One region of the Methylobacterium phyllosphaerae genome, then DNA from elsewhere that is predicted to be linked to it. Evidence: predicted binding sites of a transcription regulator. Region 1 holds the regulator's gene; each other region holds the start of a gene.

Region 1 (3,272 bases):
GGTAGAAGATCATCCACGGCATGATCACCGCGCCGATATTGGCCGCGATCAGCACCCGGAACTGGCCGTCGCCCAGCGGCATGTGCCCGAAGGAGGCGACGATCTCGGGCAGGTTCGGCCGCGCCGCGACGGCGAGCCCGACGAAGACCAGCTCGAACAGGCCGACCACGATCGCCACGACCTCGACGCGCCGGTAGCTCCCGGTGAAGACGAGCCCCAGGAGCAGGCAGGCCGGCAGGCCGAGGCTCACGAGCCGCGGCACCCCGAACAGGTCCCCGATGCCGGCGATGCCGGAGAATTCCGTGACGATGGCGCCGATGCCGGCGACCACGAGGCCGCCGTACGAGATCCAGGCCCAGGCCGGCCCGTAGCGCTCCCGGATCAGCGCGCCGTGGCCGCGTCCGGTGGCGGTCCCGAGCCGCACCGTCAGCTCCTGGACGACGTACAGGATCGGCACCAGCAGGATCTGGAGGAGCAGGAGCGAATAGCCCCAGCGCGCCCCGCTCTGGGCCGCCGTGATGAGGCTTCCGACATCCGTATCGGCCAGCATCACCACGAGTCCGGGGCCTGCGGCCTTGAGGTAAGCGGACAGGCGAGGCAGGGAAGCGCTGGGCACGGCTCGGGAACAGTCCCGCGCACGGGCGGTTCCGGCGGGCGCCTGCGGCGTTTTCCCGGGGCAGGCGGGAGGAACATGTGATGGCGGAGAGCACGGATCGGGGCTCCGGCTGGAGCCTGCAGGCGACCGCCGTGCCCGACGGGGTGCGCCTGGAACTCGCCCTGGCCGACCTCGGCGGCGCGCCGGTCACCGCCGCGATCGTTCTCGACCGGGCGGAAGCCCGGGCCTTCGCCCGCGCCCTGCTCGCCGCCGCCGGCGACGCGGCGGAACGGACCTTCCCGAAGCCGGGCGCCTGACCGCGCGCCGCCGGTCGGTCAGCGGGCGAGACCGGGATTGCGGCCCGGCAGGCGGGGGACCACGGTGCCGCGCTTCTCGATCGGCGTGTCGCAGGCGTAGGCGAACTCGGTCTTCAGCGGATCGAACACGGTCTCGCCGGTGATCCGGCAATCCTCGCGCACGGTCTCGTCGAGATAGGCCCGGGCGGCGGTGCGGAAGCGCTTCACCCGGGTGGCGTCCGGCTCCGGATCGATCCGGGCCTCGCTCAGGTTGCAGCCGGTATATTCGCGCAGGGCGTTCGAGACGATCAGCATCCGGCGCATCTGCCGGTTGTCGTAGACCTCGTAGGGCTCCTTGCAGCCGATCGTCACCACCTGGGGGGTGAGCGCCACGTAGTTCCGCGAGATGTAGGAGAACCCGGTGGTGCAGCCGGCGAGGCCGAGGGCGGCGAGGCCGAGGGGCAGCAGAGCTGCGGGTCGTCGCATCCTCGTCATCCCAAGAGGGTCCCAGCCCGCGGCCCGGATCCGCCGCCTTCCCGGCGGGGCGCCGCGGTGCATTGAAACGGCTCCGCTTGCGCCGTCAATGCGTTTCTCGACCTTGCTCCCGCGAGCGCGGAGCGACGCGCCAAGCGTAGCGGTGCCGCCCTTGCGGAACACTTGCGGAACGTTTAACCTGTTCGTGATTTGTTTCAGAGACCGTCACGGGGCGGTCTGCCAAGCCGCGAGTCCCCCTTCGATGCTCACGCGCAAGCAGCTGGACCTCCTGCGTTTCATCCAGAGCCGGATGCAGGAATGCGGCGTCCCGCCGTCCTTCGACGAGATGAAGGATGCCCTCGACCTCAAGTCGAAATCCGGCATCCACCGGCTGATCACGGCCCTGGAGGAGCGCGGCTTCCTCCGGCGCCTGCCGAATCGGGCGCGCGCCATCGAGGTGATCCGCATCCCCGAGAGCCTGAGCCAGACGGCCCCATCTTCGGCCCCATCTTCGGCCCCGGCCGAGCCGCGCCGTTTCACCCCGAGCGTGGTCGAGGGCGGCAAGTCCAAGCATCCGCCGGCCCCGGCCAGCACACGGATGATCGACGACGCCGGTCGTGCCATTTCGATCCCGGTGATGGGCCGGATCGCCGCCGGTACGCCGGTCTCGGCGATCCAGAACCAGAGCCATGCCATCACCCTGTCGCCGGACTTCGTGGCCGGCGGCGAGCACTACGCCCTGGAGGTGCGCGGCGACTCGATGGTCGAGGCCGGCATCCTCGACGGCGACCTCGTGGTGATCCGCAAGCAGGACACGGCCAATACCGGCGACATCATCGTGGCGCTGATCGACGACGAGGAGGCGACGCTCAAGCGTCTGCGCCGCCGCGGCTCCTCGATCGCCCTGGAGGCCGCCAACCCGGCCTACGAGACGCGTGTCCTCGGGCCCGACCGGGTCCGGATCCAGGGCCGCCTCGTCAGCCTCGTCCGCCGCTACTGAAGCGGCTCGGCCGGCGCGTCGCCGGGGGCGAGGTCCCCGCCCGACGCATCGGTTTCCGGAGGCGTTGTCGCCCCGTCGTCAGAGGCGCGGGCCTCCGCGGAGGGCGCGGTGACCGGTTGTGGCGGCACCGACCCGTGTCCCGAGCGTGGTCGCCAGGGCACGGCGCGGCCATCGGCCCGGGCGTGATGGGCGACGAAGCTCTCGCCTTCGGACCTGAGGGCGACGGCGCCCTGGGCGGACAGGACGCGCCGGTCGATCACCAGGGGGCTGGTGCAGGTCGGAGGGGCCACGAGGCCCGTGATCAGCACCGCGGCGCGGGCGCAATCCTCCGGGAAGGCCCGCCGGTCCCGGACCAGGGCGACCGCCCGTCCGTCCGGCAGGCGCGCGGTGCATCCGAGCCGGTCACAGCGGCCGCCGCCCGATCGGACGATCAGTCCCCCGGCTCCCCGTCCGTCGCCGTCCGCCTTCAGCCATTGTTCGAGGACGAAGCCGGACGGACTGCCGAGGGCCGCAAGCCGTCCGTCCGGCCCCCGCACCGCGGCTCCCGCGCCCTGCCGATCGACATAGAGGTCGTAGCGGTCGGGTCGGGCCGCGACGACGAGTCCAAGCAGGATCGGCGGCACGGCGAGCCAGCGCAGGCGGGAGGCCGGTAACGTCGCGAGCAGCAGGCCCGCGGTCAGCAGGAACAGCGCCGCGGTGCCGAAGGCCGGCACGACCACGATGGCCCGCTCGAACCCGGCGATCCACTGGGAGACGGCGAGCATGCCCCCCACCGCCTGACCCATCAGCCACCAGATCGGGCGGTCGAGGGCGAAGGGATAGGCGAGGATCCCGATCACCGCGGAGGGCATCACCACGAGGGAGACGAGCGGCAGGGTCAGGGCGTTGCCGACGAGGCCGAAGGGCT
Region 2 (3,272 bases), 3.0 Mb from region 1:
GGCTTCAGCTCGTCGGTCTCGCACAGGCGCTCGGCGGCGATCCGCAGGGGCAGCCGGTTGGCGCGGCCGTAGGTGTGGAGCTGCTGCAGGGTGGCGTCGCCCAGGCCGCGCTTGGGCGTGTTCACGATCCGCTCGAAGGCGAGGTCGTCGCTGACGTTCACGGTGGCGCGCAGATACGCCAGGGCGTCGCGGATCTCGGCGCGCTCGTAGAAGCGCGGGCCGCCGATGACCCGATAGGGCAGGCCGAGCTGGACGAACCGATCCTCGATCTCGCGCATCTGCGCGGAAATCCGCACCAGCACGGCGATCTCCGACAGGGGATGCTGCTTCACCTGGAGGGATTCGATCGATTCGGCGAGCATCCGCGCCTCCTCCTCGGAATCCCAGGCGCCCGTGACGGTGACGCGCTCGCCCGGCTCGTCATCGGTGCGCAGGGTCTTGCCGAGGCGGCTCTCGTTCTTGGCGATCAGCCCCGAGGCGGCGGCGAGGATATGGCCGGTGGAGCGGTAGTTGCGCTCCAGCCGCACCACCACCGCGCCGGGGAAATCGTGCTCGAAGCGCAGGATGTTGTCGACCTCGGCGCCGCGCCAGCCGTAGATCGACTGGTCGTCGTCGCCCACGCAGGCGATGTTCTTGCGCTGTTGCGCCAGCAGGCGCAGCCACAGGTACTGCGCGACGTTGGTGTCCTGGTACTCGTCCACCAGGATGTAGCGGAACCGGTCCTGGTAATTGGCCAGGACGTCGGGGTTCTCCCGCCAGAGCTTGAGGCAGAGCAGCAGGAGATCGCCGAAATCGACGGCGTTCAGCGTCGCGAGCCGGGCCTGGTAGGCGGTGTAGAGCGCGCCGCCCTTTCCGAAGGCGAACGAGGCAGCCTCGCCCGGGGGCACCTGCTCGGGGCCGAGGCCGCGGTTCTTCCAGCCGTCGATGGCGTGGGACAGGGCCCGGGCCGGCCAGCGCTTCTCGTCGACGTTCTGGTCGGCGATCACCTGCTTCATCAGCCGGAGCTGGTCGTCGGTGCCGAGGATGGTGAAGTCGGATTTGAGCCCGACCAGCTCGGCGTGGCGGCGCAGGATCTTGGTGCCGATGGCGTGGAAGGTGCCGAGCCAGGGCATGCCCTCGCCGGCGGGGCCGATCAGCGTGCCGATCCGGTGCTTCATCTCCCGGGCGGCCTTGTTGGTGAAGGTAACCGCCAGGATGTCGAAGGGGCGCGCCCGCCCGGTGGCGATCAGGTGGGCGATGCGGGTGGTCAGCACCCGGGTCTTGCCGGTGCCGGCGCCGGCCAGCACGAGGATCGGGCCCTCCGTGGTCTCGACGGCGCGGCGCTGCTCGGGATTGAGCCCCTCGAGATAGCCGGCGGCGTCGCGGCGGAGGGCGCCCATGGCGCGGGCGGTGATGGACGTGGCGGGCGCGCCGTCCCCGGCGGGCTGCGCTTGCGGGCGGTTCTGCATCCCGCATCCCTGGACCAAATCGCGAACGGCGTCGAGGCCGTTCGCGCCGCCGAGGGGCGCGGAGCCATGAAGCGCGGCTGTCCGCGCTGGGACGATCCGCGCCCTTCGGGGCCCGCGGCCGGCTACGGGGCGCCGCCGTCTCCCCGGTGGCTGCGGATCGGCACCTGTGTGATCGGGGGCCGACAGCGGCGGCGGAGCGCGACAAGCCCCCTCTCCCGTGCGGGAGAGGGTTGGGGTGAGGGACCAGGTCCTTCCGGAGAAGTCGCATCCCTCACCCTGTCCCTCTCCCGCACGGGAGAGGGGACCCGCGCCCGGTCCGGAACCCCTCGCCCGGGGTGCCGCGGACAGCCGCGCGCACCGCTCCGGACCGTGGCATCGCCGCTGGCGCTCCCGGGGGCTTATCGTGCTATGGCCGTGACAACTGACTCGCGGGGGCACGCGGGGCATGGCGGCACGGTGATGGCGCGGCCTCGCGGAGAGATGGTGCGGAACAGGACCATTGCGTGATCTTCTGACCGCGCTGGCGTGCGCCGTCATCCTGGTTCTCGTGGCGGCGCTCGCCGTTCCGCCCTTCGTCGACTGGCAGGCCCATCGCGCGCTCGTCGACCGGGCGCTCGCCCGGTCCCTCGGCGTCCCGGTCCGGACCGACGGCCGGATCGAGGTCCGGCTGCTGCCCTCGCCGCGGCTGCGCGTGGACCGCCTGCATCTCGGCGCCGATCCGGACCGGCCGAGCCTGGACGCCCGGTTCGTCAAGGCCGAGATCGCCCTCGCGCCGCTCCTGAAGGGCGAGTTCCGCTTCACCGAGACCCGGATCGGCCGGGCCGAGATCAAGCTCCCGGTCGCCGGCCCCGACGCCCTGAAGCTGCCGGCCGATTTCGGTGGCGCCCTGCGCGACCGCGACCTCGCGATCGAGAACCTGCAGATCCAGCAGTTCCTGGTCACCACGCAGGTGCCCGCCACCGGGCGGACCGACCAGCTCTACGTCCAGGACCTGCACCTGCAGGCGCCGGCCCTGGTCGGCCCCTGGCGGGTCGAGGGGACGAGCGGCGGCATCCCGTTCCGGGCGGTGAGTGGCACGCCGGGACCCGACGGGCGCCTCGCCGCCAAGATCTCCGGCGGCGGCGACGCGGCTCCGCGCTTCGAGGCGGATGCACGCTTCGGCCTCGCGCCGAGCGAAGCCGGCGGCTCCCTGGTCGAGGCCGAGGGCTCGGCGCGCCTCGTCGTCGGGCCGCCGACCCAGGCCGCGGGCGCCTACCTGCCCTTCTCGCTGGCCGGCACCTTCAAGGCCCGGGGCACGCAGGTGCGGTTCGAGGGCGTCGACCTCGCCATCGATCCCGGGGGCCGGAGCCTGCGGTTCGGCGGCACCGGCCGGCTCGATCTGCGCCAGTGGCGCGGCGGCCTGACCCTCGAGGCCCGCCGCCTCGACCTCGACGCCTTCCTGACCTCGGCGGAGGGCCAGAACCTGATCGGCCGCGGCCTGCCGCGCTCGGCCGGCAGCCTGCCGGCCATGCTCGATCTCGACCTCACGGTGGGCAGCGCCGTGCTCGGCGGCGAGGATTGGTCGAACCTCGCCCTCACCGGCACCCTGGAACGGGCCGGCGGCCTGCTGCTGCGCCGCCTGTCGGTGACGGGCCCGGCCGACGCCACCGTCGCGGCGAGCGGGCAGGTCGAGACGGCCCCGTTGCGCTTCACCGGCCCGGTAGCGCTCACCGCCCCCGATTCGGAGGCGCTGGGCCGCTATCTGCGCCGCCTCGGCGCCGAGGGGCCCCTCGTCGCGCTCCTCGACGGGCGCACGGTCGAGGCCGCCGCCGACCTGTCGGCCGC
Region 3 (3,272 bases), 230 kb from region 1:
CAGTTCGAGCAGGTGATCGTCAATCTCGCGGTCAACGCCCGCGACGCCATGCCGGAGGGCGGCAAGCTGATGATCCGGACGGAGAACGTCTTGGATCCGGGGGCGGCCTCCGATGCGGAGGGACGCGGCGGGGCACCGGCCGGCGACCACGTGCTGATCGAGGTGCGCGACACCGGCCAGGGCATCCCCCCCGAGCTGATGGAGAAGATCTTCGAGCCGTTCTTCACCACCAAGGAGATCGGCAAGGGCACCGGACTCGGCCTGTCGACGGTGTTCGGCATCGTCAAGCAATCGGGCGGCACCATCGACGTGCAGTCGACGATCGGGGAGGGGACCGCCTTCCGCATCTACCTGCCGCGGCATGTGCCCGTGGCCGAACCGGAGGAGGTTCCGACCCCGGCTGCGGTGCCGGCGCTCCCGCGCGCGGAGCCGCTCGCGCCGGTCTCCGGGTCGCCGCGGCCGGCTGCCGAGCCGGGCGATGCCGGCGCACCGCGGAGTGCACCGGCTCCGGCCACGGCCGACAAGCCGGCGCCGCGCAAGCCCGCCGCGGATCATACGGGGCAGGGCACCATCCTGCTCGTGGAGGACGAGGATCCCGTCCGGGCGGTCAACAGCCGCGCCCTCTCGGCCCGCGGCTACACGGTCCTGGAGGCGGCCTCCGGCCTCGAGGCCCTGGCGATCGTCCGCGAGGGCACCCAGCCGATCGACCTCGTCGTCTCCGACGTCGTCATGCCCGAGATGGACGGCCCGACCCTGCTGCGGGAGGTGCGCAAGCATCAGCCCGACCTAAAGGTGATCTTCGTCTCCGGCTACGCCGAGGACGCCTTCCGCAAGAACCTGCCGGAGGGGGAGACCTTCAACTTCCTGCCGAAGCCCTTCAGTCTGAAGCAGCTCGTCGAGACCGTGAAGAAGACGATGGCCGATTGAACGGCGTCGATGGCGTTGTCGATGGCAGCGTCCCGGCCCTTCCCTGCGAAATCCGGCATCCGATGCCGCCCACCGTGTTCAGACCCTGAACGGAGTGCGGCACCGGATCCCGGGCATGCCCCCGACGGATCGGTGCGCCGGAGGCCGCGGTTCGCCCTGAACCGCATCGGTGGCGCCGGCAGGCTATGCACAACCCACGGTACCGCCCTTGTCGAAATAGAACAAAACAGGTACATGAAGGCGGTGGGGACGCGCGTTGTGAACTGCGTCCAACCCCTTCATAAGGAGCCCGCCAGATGGCCCAGCCCGCATTGAAAGTGGTCGACATGCCCCCCGTGGACAAGGACAAGTCCAAGGCCATTGACGCCGCCCTGGCTCAGATCGAGCGCGCCTTCGGCAAGGGCTCGATCATGCGGCTCGGCAAGAACGACAAGGTTCAGGAGGTCGAGACCGTCTCGACCGGATCGCTGGGCCTCGACATCGCCCTCGGCGTCGGCGGCCTCCCGCGCGGCCGGGTGATCGAGATCTACGGCCCCGAATCGTCCGGCAAGACGACGCTGGCGCTCCACACCATCGCGGAGGCCCAGAAGAAGGGCGGCGTCTGCGCCTTCGTGGATGCCGAGCACGCCCTCGATCCGGTCTATGCCCGCAAGCTCGGCGTCAACCTCGACGACCTGCTGATCTCGCAGCCCGATACGGGCGAGCAGGCCCTGGAGATCACCGACACGCTGGTGCGCTCCGGCGCCATCGACGTGCTGGTGGTCGACTCGGTGGCCGCGCTGACCCCGCGCGCCGAGATCGAGGGCGAGATGGGCGAGAGCCAGCCGGGCCTTCAGGCCCGTTTGATGAGCCAGGCCCTGCGCAAGTTGACCGGCTCGATCTCACGCTCGAACTGCATGGTCATCTTCATCAACCAGATCCGGATGAAGATCGGCGTGATGTACGGCAGCCCCGAGACCACCACGGGCGGCAACGCCCTGAAGTTCTACGCCTCGGTGCGCCTCGACATCCGCCGCATCTCGACCCTGAAGGATCGCGACGAGGCGATCGGCAACCAGGTCCGCGTCAAGGTGGTGAAGAACAAGGTCGCGCCGCCGTTCAAGCAGGTCGAGTTCGACATCATGTTCGGCGAGGGCGTGTCGAAGGTCGGTGAGCTGATCGACCTCGGCGTGAAGGCTGGCATCGTCGAGAAGTCAGGCGCCTGGTTCTCGTATAACAGCCAGCGCCTCGGCCAGGGCCGCGAGAACGCGAAGGGCTTCCTGCGCGACAACCCGAAGATCGCCGCCGAAATCGAGGGCTCCATCCGGCAGAATTCCGGCTTGGTCGCCGAGAAGATCCTGGAAAACGCGACCCCGACCGCCGACGATCTCGACGAGGGCGAAGCCTGATCCGAAGACCGGGCGGTGGACCAAGTCCGGCGCCCGATCCCTTGAGACCGAGCCCCATGGCGATCGCAGGATCGCCATGGGGTATTGTTTTGGGCCCAAGGCACCGATCGATAGCGGAATACGAAAGAAGCGGACGTCCAGACTCGGCCGCGGCCTCAGAGATCCTCGACGCAGAGTTGGGGCACCACCAAACAGGCACGCCCCCAACCCGTATGCGACGCCACCGCGGCGAGCGGCGGTCCCGACAGAGACCTCCGCGCTTCACGTCGGCGCCTGCACACGCATTCAGATCGCAGGATGCCGAAACGACGAAGCCCGGCACGAATCCGGCTCTTGCGAGTCGAATTGCGTCCGGGCGTTCGTCGAACCGGTCATGCCGCGACCCAGGAATGGACCCGTCTCGGGGGCCATCCCACAGCGTCGCGGACCGGGATCAGGCGGATGCGGAGACCGCAGCCGCCGGGATCCCAGGATCAGGCGGCCTCGCCGGCCTCGGCCTGGGCGGCATCGCCCTCGACCAGCTTCCAGGTCTTGGTCTTCGAGAAGGGACGGCACTCCTCGATGAACACCGTCTGCCCGACCTTGGCGACATTCGCCTCGTCGTGCGCGTGGTAGTTCTTCGAGCGACGGACGGTCTTCTTCATCACCGGGTGGGTGAAGCGGCGCTCCACCTTGACCACGATGGTCTTCTCACCCTTGTCGCTAACGACGGTGCCCTGCAGGATGCGCTTCGGCATGGTGTTCTCCTAGCGGCCCGTATCAGCTCTTGGCCGCCTGCAGCGTCTTCGCGCGCTGCAGCGTCCGGACACGGGCGATGTCGCGACGGACCTCACGGACGCGGGCGACGTTCTCGAGCTGGCCGGTGGCCCCCTGGAAGCGCAGGTTGAACTGCTCCTTCTTGAGGTTGATCAACTCGTCATTCAGCTGATCCGGCGACAGGGCCTTGAGATCAGACAC

Evidence for each region. Region 1 encodes LexA, which represses DNA repair genes until DNA is damaged. Its sites were predicted from a motif close to TGTTCNNNNTGTGTTCNG; they were not measured.
Region 2: a site for LexA is predicted at 1,459-1,476, ahead of MCBMB27_RS21375 (ATP-dependent helicase). Genes of this name have one in related genera too.
Region 3: a site for LexA is predicted at 1,145-1,162, ahead of recA (recombinase RecA). Genes of this name have one in related genera too.

What each region holds. Positions count from the first base shown of each region.
Region 1 is NZ_CP015367.1:1,737,911-1,741,182, forward strand. Features, by position in the region: gene MCBMB27_RS07655 (NRAMP family divalent metal transporter) at 1-616, opposite strand, end outside; gene MCBMB27_RS07660 (hypothetical protein) at 697-912, shown strand; gene MCBMB27_RS07665 (hypothetical protein) at 931-1,377, opposite strand; gene lexA (transcriptional repressor LexA) at 1,628-2,365, shown strand; gene MCBMB27_RS07675 (ComEC/Rec2 family competence protein) at 2,359-3,272, opposite strand, start outside.
Region 2 is NZ_CP015367.1:4,691,947-4,695,218, forward strand. Features, by position in the region: gene MCBMB27_RS21375 (ATP-dependent helicase) at 1-1,448, opposite strand, end outside; gene MCBMB27_RS21380 (AsmA family protein) at 1,948-3,272, shown strand, end outside.
Region 3 is NZ_CP015367.1:1,969,015-1,972,286, reverse strand. Features, by position in the region: gene cckA (cell cycle histidine kinase CckA) at 1-927, shown strand, start outside; gene recA (recombinase RecA) at 1,254-2,315, shown strand; gene rpsQ (30S ribosomal protein S17) at 2,789-3,052, opposite strand; gene rpmC (50S ribosomal protein L29) at 3,075-3,272, opposite strand, start outside.